DNA from 2 places in the Massilia sp. LXY-6 genome. Region 1 is predicted to be linked to the other one. Evidence: predicted binding sites of a transcription regulator. Region 1 holds the regulator's gene; the other holds the start of a gene.
The links. The regulator NrdR, encoded in region 1, represses ribonucleotide reductase genes. The targets are predictions, from matches to a motif close to CACNANATNTNGTG.

Region 1 (10,918 bases):
GAACCGCCGGCGCCACCGACATCGAGACCATGCTGCAGATGGTGTGGCTGAAGTTCGCCGGCGTGCGGCGCGACGAGGATCTGTATAAATCCTTCATCGGCAAGCAGATCGAACTGGCCCGCAACCGCGCCAGCCAGCCAAGCGCCCGCTTCGGCGACGTGCTGGTGTCGACCCTGTACGGCGACAACCCGCGTGCCCCGCGCGCCATGCGTCCCGAAGACTTCGCCAGCATCGACCTGGACCGCGCGATCGACATCTACCGCCAGCGCTTTTCCAGCGCGAAGGACTTGACGTTTATTTTCGTCGGTAGCTTCGACGTCGCCGCCATCAAGCCGCTGCTGGCGACCTACCTCGCCAGCCTGCCGACACCCGACATCCCGGTGGCCTACCGCGACCTCGGCGTGCGCCCCGTGAAGGGCGTGGTCAAGAAGGAAGTGAACAGCGGCCTCGACGACAAGAGCACGGTCTCGCTGACCTTCACCGGCGCCGCCGAGGTCGACGAACTGGAAGAGCTGCGCCTGTCTGCCCTGACCGAGGTGATGAACATCCGCATCATCGACGTGCTGCGCGAAAAGCTGGGCCTGATCTACGGCGGCGGCATGGAAGCCTCGATGACGCGCATCCCCTACAGCCACTACACGGTGGGCGTGACCCTGCCGACCGGGCCGGAGAACGTCGACAAGGTCGTGGCCGCGACCTTCGCCGAGATCGAGCGCATGCGCACCCAGGGCCCGGACCAGGCCGACCTCGACAAGGTCAAGACCAACTGGCTGCAAACCTACCGCAAGTCGCTGCAGGAAAACGGCTACTGGCTGGCCGCGCTGCAGACCTCGCTGACCGAGGGCACCGACCCGGCCACCATCCTCACCTTCGACAAGGAAGTGCAGAAGCTGAGCGTGGCGGACCTGAAGAAGGCGGCGCAGCGCTACCTGAAGCCGGACAACTACGTGCAGGTGGTGCTGAATCCGGAAAAGGTGCCGGTGCCGGTGCCGGCGCAGGTGACGGCGGTGGCCTCGGCGCCCAGGTAATCTCGCGCCGTCGCACCGCGCCCGCCGTCGCCCCCGTCAAGGCGGGGACGGGTGATCACGCGAACTAGTGGCTGAAGTGCCCGTACACCGCCAGGCACAGCTCGACGAAGATCAGCAGCAGGATCGCGATCTCGAGCCTGTGCGAACTGTGGTAACGCATCGTTTCGACCAGGGTTTCGGCCGTATGCGACAAGGTCGTCAGCTTGCGGTCCAGGGTGATCGCCCGGTCTTCGAGTTCGTAGTCGCCTTCGAGCCTGGCATATAAGCCCGACAGGCCAGGGTTGTCCCACAGCAGGTCGGGACGATCGAGCACCCCCGCCCTGCCGTTCAGGCGGCTCTCGGCGAGCAACATGCTCCCGACCGCCTTCAGCAGCTCGGACGGTTTTGCGGAAAACCTCCCGTCTTCGGCCAGGTCGCGCGCGAGGGGCTCGCTGCGGTCGAAGTCGCGCGCGGCCTGGCGTTCCTGGAACGAGAGCATCGTCGCCTTGGCCATCACCTCGGCGATCAGTTGCAGGCGCAGCCGATCGGCGTTCTTGATCTTGATGGTTTGCCCCGACGGTCCTTCCTGCTCGTCCGGATCGACGTCGACGACGGTGACTTCGTCGCCGCCGAACTCACCGAAGCCGGACGAATGCGCACCGATCGCTTGCAGCAGGCGCGCCTTTTCGTCCGCCGAGCAGTTGAAGAGCACGATGGCGCCATACCTGAAAATGGCGGCAATACCGCCCTCGCCCAGCTTGACCATGGTCGGCGACTTGGCGATGACCTCGAATCCGGAAATCGCTTTCACGTCGATGCGCTCGGCGACCATGATCGCGTGAGCGCCGAACTGCAACCGGGTGATGACCGGACGCTGATGCGGCAGCTTTTCCGTTTTCAGGTGCAGCCCCTGGCGGCTGCGCGGGCGAGGATTCCAGTGAATCTGCTTTCTCTCTGTCTGGCTATCCATGGTCGTTCATTGGCCTGGTCCAGGCATGTATTCGAAAAGGCGTCATCATAGCGCGAAGACGCCGCCGCCAGCCCGGAGCACGGCCAGGTTTACTGCAGATACTTGTTGAACCACCCTATCTCACGGCTGCGCAGGTCCTTCTGGTGCTCCGGCTTGCGCAGCGCATGCCCTTCCCCTTCATAGATCACCAGCGTGGTCGGCACGCCCATCGCCTTCAGGCCGTGCCAGAACTCCAGCGACTGCGCCGGCGGGCATTCCACGTCGCGCTCGCCCACGTAGACCAGGGTCGGCGTCTTCGCGGCCTTGATCGATTCGATCGGCGAGGCGGCGCGGTAGACGGCCGGGTCGTCGTACATGGTGGCGCCGAAGAACGGGACCATCCACTGGTCGATGCCGTTCTGGCCGTAGTAGCTGATCCAGTTGGCGATGCCGGCGCCGGCCACCGCGGCCTTGAAGCGCTGGCTGTGGGTCACGCCCCACATCGTCATGTAGCCGCCGTAGGAGTGGCCCATCAGGCCCAGGCGCTGGCCATCGACCGGCGCCTGCTTGATGGCGGCGTCGACGCCGGCCAGGATGTCGCGCCAGTCGCCGCCGCCGAAGTCCTTCCTGTTGGCGTTGGTGAAGCTTGAACCTTGTCCGTAGCTGCCACGCGGGTTCGGCATGAACACGAAATAGCCTTCCTTGACCAGGTCGCGCACGAGGGAGTTGCCACCGTCGCCGGCCGAGATGTAGCGCGGGGTGCTTGCCGCGGCCGGGCCACCGTGCACCTGCACGATCATCGGATATTTTTTACCGGCGTCGACGTGGCGCGGGCCGACCAGCCAGCCTTGCACCTTGTAGCCGTCGTTGGTCCAGCTCACGCTCTGCGCCGACACGACCGGGGCAAAGGCCTCGTTGTCGCGGGTGATCGGATTCAGCTCCGGCAGGCGGCCGGCGACGATGCGCGGGGCGTGCTCGAAGTCTTCGTGCACCGAGGCCGCCACCTTGCCGTCAAGGCTGAACACGAAGCGGCCGTCGCGCGAGGCGGAGGCCGTCACCGGGCCGCGCCACAGCACGCGGCTGCTGCGCGCCGCCGGGTCGATCGCCACCACTTCGGCATCGGCACCGGCCAGCACCGACGCCATCAGCTGCTGGCCGCGCCAGGCGATGCCGTTGAAGGTGCCGGCAAAGTCGGGAGTCACGTCGACCGGCTCGCCCCCCTCGATCGGGACCGTGTAGACGTCGCCGCCAACTGAGCCGAAGTCGCTCATCAGGCCGCCGATGAAGGCGACCGTCCTGCCGTCCGGGGACACGTGCGGCATGTTCATCTGCATCTTCGGCGCCGCCAGCACGCGCAGCTTACCGGTAGCAAGCTCGACGTGGCCGAGGGTCGCGATCCACCAGTTGTTGTCGCCGTTGCCCTTGGCGCTGCTGACGACGAAGCCGCGGCCATCGGGCGTCCAGTCGTATTCGTAGACGAAGGTGTCGCTTGGGGACACCAGGCGGAACGCGCCGCCGCTGCTGGAAACCACCGCGATGCGTTGCTCGTCTTCCTGCTCGGCCACGCCGATCTCGCCGATCTGGCGCGCGCCCGCCTCCACCGCGCCGGTCAGCTTCCTGGCGCCGACGGTGGCCAGGAAGGCCAGTTGGCGGCCGTCTGGCGACCAGCGCACGGTGTTCGCCACGCCCTTGATGGTGGCGACCGGGGTCAGCTTCCCGTTGCGCAGCACGTTGACGGTGGCGATGCCGGCCTTGCCGTCGGTGCTGACCAGCGCCATCGCGCTGCCGTCCGGCGACCACACCGGCGCTTCGATGCGGCATTGCGCGCAATCGGACTGTTCGAAGGTCGACACGAGCTTGCCGGTCGCGGTGTCGCGCACCACGATGCGCGGTCCCTGCTTCGCTTCGCCCTCGACGGTTTCCAGAGCGGCGATCCGCTCGCCATTGCCGGAGATTGCCAGCGAGCGGTAGCTGCGCATGCCCTCCGCCGAACTGATGCCGGCCGCGCCCAGCAATGCCACCAGCGCGGCGCCGCGGACCATGGCCGTCCACTGGATTGGTTCTACCTGCTTCATTACCTGTCCCTTTATCGTATTTTATTCTGCGGTAAATACAGGCGGGCGAATGCCTTGCCTACTGATTAATTACCAGCGGGAAGTCTACGACAAATGGCTGAGACGGAGAGAAAATTTGTGCGGCCGCCCTCGCGTGGGGGACGGCCGATGGATGCAGGAAGCGGATCAGGCCTTGGCGGCGGTCAGCATGCGCTCGACGTAGCGCGCGATCAGGTCGATCTCGAGGTTGACCCTGGCGCCGGCATGCAGGTGCTTGAGGGTGGTGACGGCAATCGTGTGCGGGATCAGGTTGATCGAGAAGCGGCAGACTTTGGCGCCGGCAGCAATGAGGTCCTCGACGCTGTTCACGGTCAGCGACACGCCGTTCACCACGATCGAGCCTTTGTAGGCCAGGTACTTGCCCAGTTCCAGCGGCGCGTCGATCACCAGCTTGAAGGATTCGCCGATCGGCTCGAAGCTGTGCACGGTGCCGAGGCCGTCGACGTGGCCGGAGACCAGGTGGCCACCCAGGCGCTCGGCCAGGGTCAGCGCCTTTTCCAGGTTCACTTCGCCCGGCTGGTCCAGGCCCGCGGTGCGGTTCAGGCTCTCGCGCGAGACGTCCACCGCGAACGCGTTGCCGCTCTTCTCGACCACGGTCATGCACGCGCCGTTGATGGCGATCGAGTCGCCCAGCGCGACGTCGTCCAGGCCCAGGCCGCCGGCCTCGATCTGCAGGCGCACGCCCGCGAACGAGCCGCCTTCGAGCGGCTTGACCGATTGGATGCTGCCCACGGCAGCGACGATTCCAGTAAACATACAGGCTTATCCCTTCGCAGTTTCGGTAGATTCTTGTTCGTTCTGTTCGACATGCGCTTCGAAGCGCGCCAGGATGCGCAGGTCGGGGCCGACCTGCTGCACGCCGTGGAAACGCAATGCAAGCTTGTCCCGCAGTTGCGCCAGCGGCGGCAGCGCGAACATGCCCTGCCCCGGTCCGATCAGGCTGGGCGCCAGGTAGACCAGCAGCTCGTCGACGCAGCCTTCGCGCACCAGCGAGGCGTTCAGCTTGCTGCCCGCTTCGACATGCAGCTCGTTGATCTCGCGTTTGCCCAGTTCCAGCATCAGGGCCGGCAGGTCGACCTTGCCGGCGCTGTTCGGCAACATGATGACTTCGTGGCCGGCGGCGCGCAGCAGCGCTTCCTTCCCGGCGTTCGCTTGCGCCGCGACGATCCAGCACGGTTCACCCTGCAGGATGCGGGCACCAACATCGATTTCGAGCCGGCTGTCGACGATCACGCGGCGCGGCTGCAAAGGCGTGTCAATGCCGCGCACGGTGAGCTGCGGATCGTCCGCCTTGACGGTGCCGATGCCGGTCAGGATCGCGCTGGCGCGGGCGCGCCAGGCATGGCCGTCGGCGCGCGCTTGCGGACTGGTGATCCACTGGCTCTCGCCCGATGCCAGCGCCGTCATTCCATCCAGGCTGGCGGCCGTCTTCAGGCGCACCCACGGGCGTCCGTGGCGCATGCGCTTGAAGAAGCCGATATTCAGTTCATAGGCCTCGTCGGCCATCAGGCCCGAGCTGACCGCGATGCCGGCCGCTTCCAGCTGCGCCAGACCGCGCCCGGCCACCAGCGGATTCGGGTCCGTCATCGCCGCCACCACCCGCCCCAGGCCGGCCTGGATCAGCGCGTTCGAGCACGGCGGCGTACGGCCGTAGTGGCTGCAGGGTTCCAGCGTGACGTAGGCGGTGGCGCCGGCAACAATCTTGCCGCGCGCATGAGCGTCGCGCAAGGCCTGGATTTCGGCGTGGGCCTGGCCGGCCGGCTGGGTATGGCCGGCGCCGATCACCTCGCCGTCGCGCACGATCACGCAGCCGATGCGCGGGTTCGGCGCGGTGATGTACATGCCCTTGGCGGCCCATTCCAGGGCCAGGGCCATGCCTTCGGTATCGCTCAATATCTGCACAATGTCGTTGAATTCGCTTGGTTCATGGCGGCGCGGGACCGTCGCAGGACGGGTCGCGCGCCGGGTCGCAGCTGCGGGCCCGGCCCAGCATGTTGATTTTAATACGGCGGACGCCGGCGCCGTGGAACAGCGACAGCGTGCCATAGCGCGCCGCCGCCGGGTTGGTGTCGCGGCAGCTGCGCCCGGCGCCATTGTAGGCGATATAGTAAGGCGGCGCCGGGCTCGTGAAGGAAAAGCCGACCGCCAGGCCCCGCGCCAGCGGACCGTGCTCCGCCAGGATGGTCTCGCCCGCTCCCGGCTGGCGGTCGCCGTCGCGGTCGAGAAACACGGTCCAGCCGCGGCTCCAGTCGGCCCCGCCCGCGCCCTTCGGCAGCAGCATGACGACCTCGCCGCGCGCCAGCGCCTGGGCGCGCGCCAGGCCGATCGCGGCGAACAGGTCGCCGGTGGCGGTCTTCAGCTGCTGGGTACGGACCAGGTCGCGCAAGCTCGGAACGCCCACCGCCAGCAGCACCCCGGCCACCGCCAGCACGACCAGCAGCTCGGCCATCGAAAAGCCGTCCCTTGGCCGTGGCGGCGGCCGCGCTTGCCGGCGGCGCGGACCGCTCATGGCCAGCAGCGGCCCGTGCCCTGCGCCGCGCGCGCGCCGACGCTGTCGAGGGTCAACACGCCGCATTCCGGATCGCGGAAGCGGCCGTCGACCCTGGCGGTACCGGGACGGGCGCGCAGTTCGACGCAACTGGCGATGTCCTGCCCGGGGCAGGCACGTGCGTCCAGCTCGTAGGCGCTGGCGGCTGCCGTCGTTCCCGACCACCAGTGGAAGCCCTGTGCCTGCGCACCGTCCGCACCATCGTCCGCGGACGAGAATTCGGCATAGCTGTTGTGCTGCAGGCGGTAGCGCTCCTGCTGCCGCATCGCTTCGATCAGGGCGATCTGCCCTTCGGTGCGCTTGGTGCGCGCGATATAGCCGGTATAGCCCGGGTAGGCCAGCGCCGCCAGGACCGACACGATGGCCAGCACCACCAGCATTTCGATCAGGGTAAAGCCGCGTCGTGCCTGCATGGTTCCCGTCCCCCTCATGGGCTTGTCGATGTCCTCATTCACTCCACTGCCTCGGCATGCAGCCGCGGCCAGTTGGCGATCTCGCGCCAGCCGATGCGTCCCGCCGGCAGCTGGGCAGGCGGCGTTGCGGCAGCGTTGCCGTCGTTGCCGTTGCCGGCTCCCGGTCCGGTGGCCGGCGGACCGGGAGCGGCCGGCCCGTCGGCGCGGGGCCCTGGATCGTCCGATGGATTGCCGGTGCCGGGCGGCGCCGGCTTCGGCTTGCGATACACGGACTGCAGCACGACCCGGGTCGCGGCATTGCTGCCGAAACCGATCGCCGTGATCCGGTAGAAGCTGCCGAGGGGCTCGCCCGCGCCCGGCGGCGCGATGTGCTCGATGAGGTAGGCCGGCGGCCTCGCCGGCAGCAGGCCCTTGCCCGTGCGAAGGGTCGCACCGGTAAAGTATCCGTAAGGCACCAGGGCCGGGTTGCCGGGCTCGGCCAGGTCGAGCGCCTGCCAGGCCGGCGGCGAGCTCGCGCTGCACAACCCGCGCGCGCTGCCGGCGCGCCCGCAGCCATCGACGAAGCTGGCCGCGCCGGCGGCAGTGAATTGCGCGGCGCGGGCCGGCTCGGTGCCGGCAGCGGCGGCGATGTCGCGCTCGGCGTCGCGCAGGGCCGCTTCGGCCGCCTCGTGGGCAAGGCTGCGCTCGCGTTCGGCGCCGGCCGAAGCGATCGAGGCAAACACCGCGCGGCAGACGGAGGCCGCGACCAGCATCGCCGCCAGCATCAGCACCAGCGCGCAGACCAGGGCCGCGCCGCGCTGGCGCATTGGTCCCGGCAAGATGGCGCCGCAGGGCGCGCGCGCCATCACAAGGCTCCCGCCGGCAGCGCCACGGTGGCCAAAAACAGCCGGCGCTCGCGTCGTTGCAAGCCATCCGGCAAGGCGTCTTCTCGCAGCAGCGTGCCCTGGTCGCCCCGCCCCGCGCCGGCCGCATACGTGGCGCCGAACAATGCAAACTCCCGGTCCGGGCGGTCGTGCCGGGTCGGCCGGGCGCCGTGCAGCAACAGGGCGATGCGCACGCTGACCACCCGCTTCCACCACGTGCGGCGCTTGAACTCCTGCGGCGGCAGGCCGGATCCGAGGGCAGCATCGAGCGCCCGGATCGCATCGGCATTCACGTAGCGGTTGGCGGCGCCGTCGCGCGGGGTGTCGGTGTCCAGGCCGTACAGCAGCTGGAAACTGTCGACGCCCGTGACCACCGCGTCTGCGCTCCAGTTGGCGGCGCCGCGGTACTTGCAGCGCAGCTCGGCCTCGCCATCGCCGTTCTTAGCGACGTAAAAGATGCTCCAGCCCTCTTCGCCCGCACCGACGCCGAAGCCCGCGCAGTTGAGCACGCTGCCGTCGCCACCTGGCCCGCCACCGGCACCGGGAAAGCGCACTGCCAGCACATCGCTGCCGTTCGCCACGGCCGGCAGCGGGGCAGCGATGTCGGCCGTGGCGCTGCCGAGCGAGCGCGCATCCAGCCCCGCCAGCGGCGCCGGCAGGTCCAGCGGCGCCGACAGCTCGAGTTGCAGGGGGTCGGCATGGGCGGCCTGGCGTACCGCGCGGGCGACCAGTTCGACGGCGTAGCGGCCGGCGTCGTCGAGGGCCGCGCTTTCCAGCTGGGCGGCGTAGGCGCCGTTGGCCAGGGCCAGCAGCCGGGCGGCGGCCAGCACGACGGCCAGGCCGATGGCGATCGCCACCATCATCTCGGTCAGGGTCAGGCCGGCCTGGCGCAGGGGCAAGCGGGCGCTCATGGCGTGCCGGCCCCGAGCGTCAGGAACACCATCGGCACCTTGGCTACCGGCACGTCCTGCACGCCCCGCCTGGCGTGCCAGCCCAGCTTGATCGTGACCGGGGCGCCGGGATGATCCGTGCAGCTCCACGGCAGCAGGCCGGCCGGGTCCGGCTGCTGGTCGTCACGGCACACGCGCATGCGTCCGCCGGGAAAGCGCACAGACAGCGCCTCCGCGGTGTCGGCCAGGTCGGCGTTCGCCATCTGCGCCGGGGAACAATCGGCGTCATAGCAGGAAACCGTGGCGGCGGCCTCGCCGGCCTCGGCATCGAACTGGAGATAGGGATTGGCGGCATCGGGCAGCGCCATCGCGGCCGGATTCGCGCGCATGCGCTGCGCCAGCGAGGCGGCCAGCCGCGTGCCGTCGGACAGGCGCGCGGCCTCGCCCGCGGCGCGCACGGCCACTGCCTGCACCGCCGCGGCCCCGGCGACGCCGAGGGCGACGACGAACAGGGCCACCAGCACTTCCGCCAGCGTGAAGCCGGCGCAAGGGCGAAGGGCACGACGGCCGCGCATGCTGCACCTCCAGTCTCGGTTTAGGGAAACCAGACCTTATCAGGCGAGCCGAGGCCAGCCGTGTGACGGCTCAAGCGTACAAAGGGAACTAAATGGGGGCTTATTTTCGCGGCTGGCCGACTTCGGCGATCGCTTCCTGGAACTCGGCCAGGTCCTCGAAGTTCTTGTAGACCGAGGCGAAGCGGATGTAGGCGATCTTGTCGAGACGCTTGAGTTCCTGCATCACGAGTTCGCCGACGTAGACGCTGTCGACTTCGCGGCGGCCGCTGGTGAGCAATTTTTCCTCGATCGAGGCGATGGCGGCATCGATGGCGCCGGCGGCCACGGGACGCTTGCGCAGGGCCAGCATCAGGCTGCCGCGCAGCTTCTTCGATTCGAATTCGGTGCGACTGCCGTTCTTCTTGACGATGATCGGCATCGACAGCTCGACCCGTTCATAGGTCGTGAAACGCTTGTCGCATTGGGCGCAGCGGCGCCGGCGGCGGATGGAGTCCCCTTCCTCGGATACGCGGGTATCGAGGACCTGGGTGTCTTCATGCTGACAGAAGGGGCATTTCATGGTCGCCGGGCTGCTGCGCTATGGACGCGTTAGGCTGCGTAGACCGGATACTTGTCGGTCAATTTCTTCACTTCGGCCTTGACGCGCTCGATGGTCGCGGCGTCATGCGGGTTGTCCAGCACGTCGGCGATCAGATTGCCGACCTTGGTCGCATCCTCTTCCTTGAAGCCGCGGGTGGTGAAGGCCGGGCTGCCGAGGCGGATGCCGGAGGTCACGAACGGTTTTTGCGGGTCGTTCGGGATGCCGTTCTTGTTGCAGGTCATGTGTGCCTGGCCCAGGATCGCTTCCGCTTCCTTGCCGGTCAGGCCCTTCGAACGCAGGTCGACCAGCATGACGTGCGACTCGGTACGGCCGGACACGATGCGCAGGCCGCGTGCGATCAGCGCCTCGGCCAGGGCCTTGGCGTTCCTGACCACCTGCCGCTGGTATTCCTTGAATTCCGGCGACAGCGCTTCCTTGAAGGCGACCGCTTTACCGGCGATCACGTGCATCAGCGGACCGCCCTGGATGCCCGGGAAGATCGCCGAGTTGATGGCCTTCTCGTGCTCGGCCTTCATCAGGATGATGCCGCCGCGCGGGCCGCGCAGGGATTTGTGGGTGGTCGAGGTGACGAAGTCGGCGTGCGGCACCGGGTTCGGGTATTCACCGGCGGCGATCAGGCCGGCATAGTGCGCCATGTCGACCATGAAGTAGGCGCCGATTTCCTTGGCGATGCGGGCGAAGCGCTCGAAGTCGATGCGCAGGGCAAAAGCGGAGGCGCCGGCGATGATCAGCTTCGGCTTGTGCTCGCGGGCCAGGCGCTCCATCTGCTCGTAGTCGATGTCTTCCTGTTCGGTCAGGCCGTAGGAGATGACGTTGAACCATTTACCGGACATGTTCAGCGCCATGCCGTGGGTCAGGTGGCCACCTTCGGCCAGCGACATGCCCATGATGGTGTCGCCCGGCTTGAGCATGGCGAAGAACACGCCCTGGTTGGCCTGCGAGCCCGAGTTCGGCTGCA
Region 2 (10,918 bases), on a different contig from region 1:
AGCATGGTTGTGTTCTACCTAGATTGTGTGTGGGCGCAAACCGCCATTTTACCCCATGTCGGGACGGGTTTTCGCCGGACAAGACCCTCATCCGCCGTCTGCAAGGAGAAAAGTCAAGCGAACGGTTTGAGGCCTTGCAAATCGATACTTGTACTGTTTGACAATGTATTGCCGAACGTTATAGCCTCAAAGAAATGTCAGGTTTGCATTACCGCAGCAGCTCATTGAACCAGAACAAAACGGAGAGACAGCAATGACAGCAAAAGCGTTTGGCAAAACCTTCATCATCGCGGCCCTGCTGGCCGCAGGCAGCGCCCAGGCCCAGGAAGTCGTCCGCCTCGGCAACCTCAAGTTCGCGCATTACGGCGCGGTGTCGTACATCAAGGAGATCGCGCCCAAGTGCGGCATCAAGGTCGAGGAGCGGTCTTCGCCAAGGGCCTGGACGTGATGCAGGCCATCATCGCCGGCGAGATCGACGTCGGCACGACGGCGTCGGAAGCGGCGATCTCGGGCCGTGCCGGCAACGCCCCGATCTACGTGGTGGCCGGTTTCGCCAAGGGTGGCGTGCGCCTGGTGGCGGGGCAGGGCAGCAATATCAAGAGCGTCAAGGACCTGAAGGGCAAGAAGGTCGGCGTGACCCGCGGCGGCATCCAGGAAGTGCTGCTGATGGCCGAGCTGCAGAAGGTGGGCTTGAGCGCCGACGCCGCGCCGGGCAAGGACGTGCAGCTGGTGTTCCTGGCCTACGCCGACCTGAACCAGGCGCTGCTGGGTAAGAACATCGACGCCATGATGCAGTCCGAACCTCAGTCCTCGCAGGCGATCAACAAGGGCTTCGGCGTGGAAATTCTCAAGCCTTACGACACCCCGATCGGCTCGCCGGTGCGGACCATGGTGATGACCGAGAAGTTCTATACGACCAAGCGCCCGCTGGCCGGGAAGTTCATGCGCTGCTTCGTGCAGGCCACCAGCACCTTCATCAAGGATCCGGCGCTGGCCGAGAAATACGTGCGCGACGTCGTGTTCAAGGGCCAGATCACCAGCGACGACTTCCGCGACGCGATGGGCAATGCCGAGTACACCTACGACATCACCCCGGAGCACATCCAGACCACCACCGACATCATGTACAAGACCGGCGTCGGCCGCATGGCCAAACCGCCGGCAGCGAAGGAGTGGGTCAAGACCGACCTGCTGGAAGAAGCCAAGAAGAGCCTGAACGTCAAATAATCGCAATGCGAACGTCACGCGTGGGCACGGGGTGCCCACGTGGAAGCCGTGGAGGACTGGGGATGGCGCAAAGAAGATGGCCAGACATCGCGGTCGCGCTGAACAACGGCCTCGGCTTCCGCATCCTCGAGGCGCGCGAATACTTCTGGTCCGAAGATCATCGCCGGCATGATCACCATCGGCCTGCTTGGCCTGGCGATCGATACGGGCATGAACAAGCTGAACAACCACCTGCTGCGCTGGCACCGCGGCCTGGAGCATTGACATGAGCGCACCTGACGCAAAAGCCCATATTGTCATCGACAATGTCAGCAAGGTATTCGAGACCGACGGACGCAGCATGGCCGCGCTCGATAGCATCGGCCTCGAGATCCCGCGCGGCCAGTTCGTCTGCCTGCTCGGCCCTTCCGGCTGCGGCAAGTCGACCCTGCTGAACGCCATTGCCGGCTTCGCGCCGCCGACCCGGGGCAGCATCACGGCCGACGGCGCGGCGGTGACCGGGCCGGGGCCGGAGCGCGGCATGGTGTTCCAGGAATACGCGTTGTTCCCGTGGATGACGGTCGAGCAGAACGTCGGCTTCGGCCTCGAGATCAAGGGCATGGGCAAGGTGCAGGTCGCCGCGCGCGTGGCCGAGCTTTTGCGGCTGCTGTCGCTGGAGGATTTCGGCAAGCGCTATCCGAAAGACCTGTCCGGCGGCATGCGCCAGCGGGTCGCGATCGCGCGCGTGCTGGCGCTGGACTCGCCGATCCTGCTGATGGACGAGCCCTTCGGCGCACTCGATGCGCTGACCCGCCGCAACCTGCAGGACGAGCTGCTGCGCATCTGGGCCGAGCTGAAGAAGACCGTGATCTTCGTCACCCACAGCATCGAGGAAGCGATCTACCTGGCCGACCGCATCGTCGTGATGACCTACCGGCCGGGCACGGTCAAGCGCGACATCGTGGTCGACCTGCCGCGCATGCGCGACCCCAGCGCGCCCGAGTTCAACGCGCTCAAGCGCGAGCTGGGGCAGCTGGTAATGGAAGAGCAGCTGCGGCATCATGAGGCGGAGATCAAGTCCGCGGCTGTCGACTAGCCGTCGTCCCGCGACAACGACGTAGTAATCAGGCAAGCTGTCCTCCCTCCATCCGGATAGTGTAGACTCGCGCGTATGCAAACCACCTTTTTCATCGCCGCGGCCATCCTGTACGCGGTGTGTGCCCTGCTGCCGGCGCGGCGGGGCAGCGTCGTGTCCGGAGTGACCACCGCGGCGTGGATCCTGCATGGCGCGGCGCTGTGGCCGGACGTGCTGTCCAACGGCGAACTGCGGGTCGGCTTCGCCTTCATGCTGTCGGCCGCGCTGTGGATCTCGGTGGCGGCCTGGTGGCTCGAAAACCGCAACTTCGCGCTCGACGGCATGCGTCGCATGATCATGCCGTGCGCGGCGGTGTCGGCGCTGCTGCCGTCGCTGTTCCCGGGCAGCCTGATCCCATTCAGCGAGCAGGCCCAGTCGCCGGCCTTCGGCTGGCACGTCGCCATCGCCGTCATGGCCTACAGCACGCTGACCATCGCCGCCTTCCACGCGGTGCTGATGGCGCTGCAGGAGACCCGCCTGCACACGCGCAGTGCGAAAAAGGGCTGGCTGGGCGCGGCGATCGACCAGTTGCCGGCCCTGCTGACCATGGAAAAGCTGCTGTTCCGGATGATCGGCATCGGCTTCGTGCTGCTCAGCCTGACGGTCCTGTCGGGGATCGTGTTCTCGGAACAGCTGTTCGGGCGCGCGCTGCGCTGGGACCACAAGAATATATTCGCGCTGCTGTCGTGGCTGTTGTTCGCCGCGCTGCTGGCCGGACGCCGCTGGCGCGGCTGGCGCGGCAAGACCGCGCTGCGCTTCACGCTGGCGGGTTTCGCTACCTTGGCGCTGGCGTATGTCGGCAGCCGTTTTGTCTTCGAAGTCGTTCTGCACCGGGGGTTCACATGACGCGACTGCTCTTCTGGATTGCGCTCATCATCCTGGTGGTGATGGCGGTACGCAGCAAACTGCGGGCGGCAGGGGCCGCGCGCGGCTATCACCCGCAAGGCGGGGAGGGAGCGCCGGCCGCCGGCCCGGCCCGTGCCCCGGCCCGCGTCGAGGAATCCGAACGCATGACCAGCTGCGCCCACTGCGGCATCTATTTCCCGGCCTCGGAAGCGGTGCACGCGGATGGGCGCGACTTCTGCAGCCAGGCGCACGCGCGCCAGACGGCTGCTTCCCGGCCAGATTGAGAACCTATGCCAGCAGCGACTCAATCCTGCCGGGATAGGTTCTAAGCCGATGTCGCCGTTGCGGGCCCTGTCCGCCGCGTCGCGGGAGACCTTCTGGCGCTCGCTGCAGACGCTCAACGTGACGCGCATCGTGATCGCGCTGGTGCTGCTGGTCTACCTCACGGTCGACGCGCGCCGCGGCCACACCGTCAATCTCCTGAGCGGCACGGCCTATGCCGAGACCTGCATCGCCTACGTGCTGGCCGCCCTGGTGTTCGCCGCCGTTACCCAGCGCTGGCGGCGCCGCTTCCTGTGGCAGCTGTCGTGCCAGATCCTGGTCGACATCGCCGCCATCTCGTTGCTCTACCTGGCCGCCGGTGGCGCGCGCAGCGGCCTCGGGCTGCTCTACCTGTTCCCGCTGGCCGGCGCGGCGATTCTGGCGCCGCTGCTGCTGGCGCTGTTCTCGGCCTCGCTCGCGACCCTGTTCCTGCTGGCCGAGAGCATCTACCAGATCTTCATCAGCGACCAGGAGCCGCCGCTGTTCCAGGCCGGGATAATGGGCGCCGCCTTCTTCGCCGTGGTGCTGCTGGTGAGCCGGCTGGCGGCGCGGCTGATCGGACAGGAGGAGCTGGCCGCGAAGCGCGGCGCCGACCTCGAGATCCAGCAGGCGGTCTACCGGATCGTGGTCGACGACGTCGGCGACGGCATCCTGGTGGCGGGGCACGACGGCTTCGTCTTCGCCGGCAATCCGGCGGCGCGCCGCATGCTGGGGCTGGAAACCGACAGCGAATTCCGTCTGGCCGACATCCCCGCCCTCGAGCCGGTGGCGCAAAGCTTCGCTGCCTGGCTGGCGGGCGGCGCCCAGGCTGAGGCTTACGTCACCGTCAAGCGCTGGCAGGGCCAGAAGGGCCCGGTGCGCGGCCGCCTCGACCAGCCGGTGCACCTGAAGCTGCGTTTCGCGCGGGTCGACACGCCGGACGGCGCGGCCGAGCGCAGCCTGGTCTTCATGCAGGACGTGAGCGCCATCGAGAACCAGGCGCAGCAACTGAAGCTGGCCTCGATGGGCCGGCTGACCGCCAGCATCGCGCACGAGGTGAGGAATCCGCTGTCGGCGATCGGCCACGCGACCTCGCTGCTGGCCGAAGACCTGACCGGCCCGGCCGAGACCCGCCTGTTGCGCATCGTCGGCGACAACGTGGCGCGCGTGAACCGCATGGTCGAGGACATCCTGAAACTGTCGCGCAAGGTGCAGCCGGGCGGCGAGCCGGTGTGCCTGAGCGTTTTCCTGGCCGAGCTGCAGGCCGAGTTCACGGAAACCCATGGCGTGCCCGATAATATGGTGTGGATCGGCGACGCCGGCCTTCGCACGGTGCGCTTCGACGGCCTGCACCTGCGCGAAGTACTGGTCAACCTGCTCGGCAATGCCGTGCGCTATGCGAGCGGCAAGCCGGCCAGCATCCGGGTATTCCCGGTGCTCGACGCCACCGGCCGCGTCGAACTGCACGTGCAGGACGACGGTCCCGGCATCACGCCCGAGGTACGGGCCCACCTGTTCGAGCCCTTCTATACCACCTCGAGCAAGGGCACCGGCCTGGGGCTGTACCTGGCACGCGAGCTTTGCCTGAACAATGGCGCCATGCTCGACTACGAATACCGGGTCGATCGTCCCGGCGTCGAAGCGACGGGCCGGTTCGTGATCACCTTCTATATATAGTGAGTATGAGTTCTCCCCGCATCCTTGTAGTCGACGACGAAGCCGACCTGCGCGAGCTGCTCGAGATCACCCTGGTCAGAATGGGCCTGGACGTCGACAGCGCCTCCACCGTGCGCGAAGCGCGTTCGCTGCTCGGACAGCATGGCTATGCGCTGGTGCTGACCGACATGCGCCTGCCCGACGGCACCGGCCTGGAGCTGGTGCGCGAGGTCGCCGGCCTGGGGCGCGCCACGCCGATCGCCGTGATCACCGCCTACGGCAGCGCCGAGAACGCGGTGGTCGCGCTGAAGGCCGGCGCTTTCGACTACGTCTCCAAGCCGGTGGTGCTGGAGGACCTGCGCACGATGGTGCGCTCGGCGCTGCGCCTGTCCGAGTCCCCGGCGGCGCCGGCGGCCGAAGATGCGGGCGAAGGGGAGGCCGGCGACGGCGGCAATTCGCGCCTGCTCGGCCGCTCGCAGGCGATGCAGGCGCTGCGCGCCCAGATCGGGCGGCTGGCGCGCTCGCAGGCGCCGATCGCCATCAACGGCGAATCCGGCAGCGGCAAGGAGCTGGCGGCGCGCGAGATTCACGCCCGGAGCGCGCGCGCCGGCAAGCCTTTCGTGGCCGTCAACTGCGGCGCGATCCCGGAAGCGTTGATGGAGGCCGAGTTCTTCGGTTATCGGAAAGGCGCGTTTACCGGCGCCACCGACGAGCGCGACGGCTTCTTCCAGGCGGCCAACGGCGGCACCCTGATGCTGGACGAGGTGGCCGACCTGCCGCTGGCGATGCAGGTGAAACTGCTGCGCGCGATCCAGGAGCGGCGCGTGCGCAAGATCGGCGCCACCGCCGAGGAAGCGGTGGACGTGCGCATCATCAGCGCCACTCACAAGGACCTGGGAAAACTGGTCGAGGGCGGCCAGTTCCGCCAGGACCTGTTCTACCGCCTGAACGTGATCGAGCTGACCCTGCCGCCGCTGCGCGGGCGCCTCGACGACCTGCCGCTGCTGACCGAGGCCATCCTCGCGCGCCTGGCGGGACCGGGCAATGCGCGGCTCGGCGCCGGGGTGCTGGACGCGCTGCGCGGCTACGCCTTTCCCGGCAACGTGCGCGAACTGGAAAATATCCTGGAACGCGCGCTGGCCTTTGCCAACGATGGCGTGATCGAGGTCTGCGACCTGCTGCTGAAGGGTGCGCGCCTGGCCGATTCCGCCGCCGGCAGCGCCGCCGCGGCCGCCGAGACGGCGCCGGCCGAGGTGCAGGCGCCCGTGCCCGTCGCGCCGCCGGCCGCCGCCGTGATTGCTGCGGCCGCCGAGCCGGGGCCGGGCCTGCCCGCCCTGGGCGCCGGCGAGCTGCCCAGCAACCTGCCGGACTACCTGAACCAGGTCGAGCGCGACATCATCCAGCGTGCCCTGCAGCAGACCCAGTTCAACCGCACCCAGGCCGCGAACCTGCTCGGCATCAGCCTGCGCCAGTTGCGCTACCAGATGCAGAAGCTGGACATCCATGCACCTGAACCTTGATTCCGCTCATAGGCTGTTGTCTTTTCGCCATTGCAGCATGCCCTGAACGTGAACATCGTGGGCACTTGGCCCCACCACGCTGGTGCCCACGAAACCTTATGTTAGTGCTTACTTTCATTCTGAGGCCCGGAATGATTCGGCTTGGAAAATGTCAAGCTCGACGGCAGAAAAAAATCCGCTCAGCAGTCGCTTTGATCTTGCCGAATATCGACTACAATTAGGTCCATAAGGCTGTTCGACACTAGATGTAGTGGTCAGCCTCGACAAACAGAACAACAGGGGCAGGGGCGCATCCAGCGTTTTCCGATTGTGCGTCCCCGTTCATCATTCTCAAAAAGTTATTAGGTTGCCAACTTTGATATGTTGGCATTGGGAGCCTTAATGCAAACATCATCGGACATTTCCATCAATCCGCAAGCCGCGTCGACCGGCGCGAGCGCCGCTGAACTGGTCGCCAATAACGACTACCGCATCATCCGCCGCAACGGCGCCGTGGTGCCGTTCGCTCCGACCAAGGTCGCGGTCGCGATGACCAAGGCTTTCCTTGCCGTGAACGGCGAGCAGGGCCGTGAGTCGGCGCGCATCCGCGAGCTGGTCGAGCAGCTGACGAACAATGTGGTCGCGGCCCTGGTGCGCCGCCAGCCGAACGGCGGTACCTTCCACATCGAGGATGTGCAGGACCAGGTGGAGTTGTCCCTGATGCGCTCGGGCGAGCATGACGTCGCGCGCGAATACGTGCTGTACCGCGCCAAGCGCATGGAAGAGCGCCGCGCCGCCAAGGAAGCTTCCGGCAGCGCCCAGATCGACGCGCCGCAGTTCAGCGTGGTCGACGGCGGCGTGCGCCGTCCGCTGGACATGAACGAAGTCTCGGCCCTGATCGGCGCCGCCTGCGTCGGCCTGGAAAAGCACGTCGACGCCGACGCCATCCTGGCCGAAACCGTCAAGAACCTGTACGACGGCGTGCCGGTCGAGGAACTGCACAAGTCGGCCATCCTGGCTGCCCGCGCGCTGATGGAAAAGGACCCGGCCTACAGCCAGGTCACCGCGCGCATCCTGCTGCACACCATCCGCAAGGAAGTCTTCGGCAAGGAAGTCCCGCAAGCCGGCGCCGCCGCCGAGTACGTGACTTACTTCCCGCAATATATCGCCAAGGGCATCGACGCCGAGCTGCTGGACGAAGAGCTGGGCAAGTTCGACCTGCAGAAGCTGGCCCGCGCCATCGTCGCCGACCGCGACCTGCAGTTCGGCTACATCGGCCTGCAGACCCTGTACGACCGCTACTTCCTGCACATCCGCGAAACCCGCATCGAGATGCCGCAGGCCTTCTATATGCGCGTCGCGATGGGCCTGGCGCTGCGCGAAGAGAACCGCGAAGCGCGCGCGATCGAGTTCTACAACCTGCTGTCGAGCTTCGACTTTATGAGCTCGACCCCGACCCTGTTCAATTCGGGCACCCGCCGCTCGCAGCTGTCGTCGTGCTACCTGACCACCGTCGGCGACGACCTGGAAGCCATCTACGACGCGATCAAGGAAAACGCGCTGCTGTCGAAATTCGCCGGCGGCCTGGGCAACGACTGGACCCCGGTGCGTGCGATGGGCTCGCGCATCAAGGGCACCAACGGCAAATCGCAGGGCGTGGTGCCGTTCCTGAAGGTGGCGAACGACACCGCCGTGGCAGTGAACCAGGGCGGCAAGCGCAAGGGCGCGGTTTGCGGCTACCTGGAAACCTGGCACCTGGACATCGAGGAATTCCTCGACCTGCGCAAGAACACCGGCGACGACCGCCGCCGCACCCACGACATGAACACCGCGAACTGGATTCCGGACCTGTTCATGAAGCGCGTGATGGAAAAGGGTTCGTGGAGCCTGTTCTCGCCGTCCGAAGTGCCGGACCTGCACGACAAGGTCGGCAAGGCCTTCGAGGAAGCCTACCTGGGCTATGAAGCCAAGGCGGCACGCGGCGACATGTCCGTGTACAAGAAAATCGAAGCGCTCGACCTGTGGCGCAAGATGCTGTCGATGCTGTTCGAGACCGGCCACCCGTGGATCACCTTCAAGGATCCGTGCAACATCCGCTCGCCGCAGCAGCACGTGGGCGTGGTGCACTCGTCGAACCTGTGCACCGAGATCACGCTGAACACCAATGCCGACGAGATCGCCGTCTGCAACCTGGGTTCGGTCAACATGCCGGCCCACATGAAGGGCGACGGCCTGGACGTGGTCAAGCTGCAGAAGACCATCCGCACCGCGATGCGCATGCTCGACAACGTCATCGACATCAACTACTACGCCGTCGACAAGGCGAAGAACTCGAACCTGCGCCACCGTCCGGTCGGCCTGGGCATCATGGGTTTCCAGGACTGCCTGCACATGATGCGCGTGCCGTTCGCTTCGGAAAAGGCCGTGGAGTTCGCCGACCGTTCGATGGAAGCCGTCTGCTACTACGCCTACCTGGCCTCGACCGAGCTGGCCGAAGAGCGCGGCCGCTACCAGTCCTACGAAGGTTCGCTGTGGGACCGCGGGATCCTGCCGCAGGACTCGATCAAGCTGCTGGCGGAAGAGCGCGGCGGAGAATACCTGCAGCAGGACACGTCCGAGACCATGGACTGGACCGTAATCCGCAGCCGCATCAAGCAGTTCGGCATGCGTAACTCGAACTGCGTGGCGATCGCCCCGACCGCGACCATCTCGAACATCATTGGCGTGTCGGCCTGCATCGAGCCGACCTTCCAGAACCTGTACGTGAAGTCGAACCTGTCGGGCGAATTTACCGAGATCAACGGCTACCTGGTGCGCGACCTGAAGGCGCGCGGCCTGTGGGACGAGGTCATGATCAACGACCTGAAATACTTCGACGGCTCGCTGTCGCGCATCGACCGTGCACCGCAAGACCTGCGCGAGATCTACGCGACGGCCTTCGAAGTCGAGCCGAAGTGGCTGGTCGAAGCGGCCTCCCGCCGCCAGAAGTGGATCGACCAGGCCCAGTCGCTGAACATCTACATGGCCGGCGCCTCGGGCAAGAAGCTGGACGAGACCTACAAACTGGCCTGGCTGCGCGGCCTGAAGACGACTTATTACCTGCGCACCGTGGCGGCGACCCACATGGAGAAGTCGACCACCCGCACCGGCGCCCTGAACGCCGTGGCGGTCGACGGCGGGCTGTCCGCAGCCCCGGCGGCAGCGCCGGCTCCGGTAGCTGCTCCGGCAGCAAGCGCCGATGTGGTGGAAGGCGCGGCCTGCTACCTGCGTCCGGGCGACGCCGGTTTCGACGAGTGCGAAGCCTGCCAGTAACTTTTAATAGATAAGAAGGAAACCATCATGGCACTGTCATGGGACGATGAACCAATCTCCAGCGCTCCGGCTGCCGGCGCTGCCGCGCCGGAAGGCGTGGACGCCGCCCTGGTCGCCAAGCGCGTGAACGCCGACGACAAGCGCATCATCAACGGCCAGACCGACGTCAACCAGCTGGTGCCGTTCAAGTACAAGTGGGCCTGGGACAAGTACCTGGCCGGCTGCGCCAACCACTGGATGCCGCAGGAAGTGAACATGCAGCGCGACATCGAGCTGTGGAAGAACCCGAACGGCCTGACCGAGGACGAGCGCCGCATCGTCAAGCGCAACCTGGGCTTCTTCGTGACCGCCGACTCGCTGGCCGCCAACAACATCGTGCTGGGCACCTACCGCCACATCACGGCGCCGGAATGCCGCCAGTACCTGCTGCGCCAGGCCTTCGAAGAGGCGATCCACACCCACGCCTACCAGTACATCGTCGAGTCGCTGGGCCTGGACGAGAAGGAAATCTTCAACGCCTACAACGAGATCCCGTCGATCCGCGACAAGGACCAGTTCCTGATCCCGTTCATCGAGGTCATCAACGATCCGGAGTTCAAGACCGGCACCCTGGAAAACGACCAGAAGCTGCTGAAGTCCATCATCGTGTTCGCCTGCCTGATGGAAGGCCTGTTCTTCTACGTCGGCTTCACCCAGATCCTGGCGCTGGGCCGCCAGAACAAGATGACCGGCGCGGCCGAGCAGTATCAGTACATCCTGCGCGATGAGTCGATGCACTGCAACTTCGGCATCGACCTGATCAACACGATCAAGATGGAAAACCCGCAGCTGTGGACCTTTGAATTCAAGGAAGAGATCAAGCAGCTGTTCCTGAAGGCCGTCGAACTCGAGTACCGCTACGCCGAAGACACCATGCCGCGCGGCGTGCTGGGCCTGAACGCGCCGATGTTCAAGGGCTACCTGC

Region 2: a site for NrdR is predicted at 6,903-6,916, ahead of ACI48D_RS15525 (ribonucleoside-diphosphate reductase subunit alpha). Genes of this name have one in related genera too.

What each region holds. Positions count from the first base shown of each region.
Region 1 is NZ_JBKFGF010000043.1:555-11,472, reverse strand. It holds gene ACI48D_RS19250 (M16 family metallopeptidase) at 1-1,028, shown strand, start outside; gene ACI48D_RS19245 (RMD1 family protein) at 1,093-1,977, opposite strand; gene ACI48D_RS19240 (S9 family peptidase) at 2,067-4,031, opposite strand; gene ACI48D_RS19235 (riboflavin synthase) at 4,197-4,826, opposite strand; gene ribD (bifunctional diaminohydroxyphosphoribosylaminopyrimidine deaminase/5-amino-6-(5-phosphoribosylamino)uracil reductase RibD) at 4,833-5,945, opposite strand; gene ACI48D_RS19225 (GspH/FimT family pseudopilin) at 5,995-6,579, opposite strand; gene ACI48D_RS19220 (type IV pilin protein) at 6,576-7,031, opposite strand; gene ACI48D_RS19215 (pilus assembly PilX family protein) at 7,070-7,876, opposite strand; gene ACI48D_RS19210 (PilW family protein) at 7,876-8,805, opposite strand; gene pilV (type IV pilus modification protein PilV) at 8,802-9,359, opposite strand; gene nrdR (transcriptional regulator NrdR) at 9,460-9,918, opposite strand; gene glyA (serine hydroxymethyltransferase) at 9,948-10,918, opposite strand, start outside.
Region 2 is NZ_JBKFGF010000033.1:959-11,876, reverse strand. It holds gene ffh (signal recognition particle protein) at 1-5, opposite strand, end outside; partial or broken gene ACI48D_RS15560 (ABC transporter substrate-binding protein) at 254-1,227, shown strand; partial or broken gene ACI48D_RS15555 (ABC transporter permease) at 1,320-1,491, shown strand; gene ACI48D_RS15550 (ABC transporter ATP-binding protein) at 1,493-2,302, shown strand; gene ACI48D_RS15545 (cytochrome C assembly family protein) at 2,378-3,187, shown strand; gene ACI48D_RS15540 (PP0621 family protein) at 3,184-3,471, shown strand; gene ACI48D_RS15535 (sensor histidine kinase) at 3,521-5,164, shown strand; gene ACI48D_RS15530 (sigma-54-dependent transcriptional regulator) at 5,170-6,663, shown strand; gene ACI48D_RS15525 (ribonucleoside-diphosphate reductase subunit alpha) at 7,045-9,954, shown strand; gene ACI48D_RS15520 (ribonucleotide-diphosphate reductase subunit beta) at 9,982-10,918, shown strand, end outside.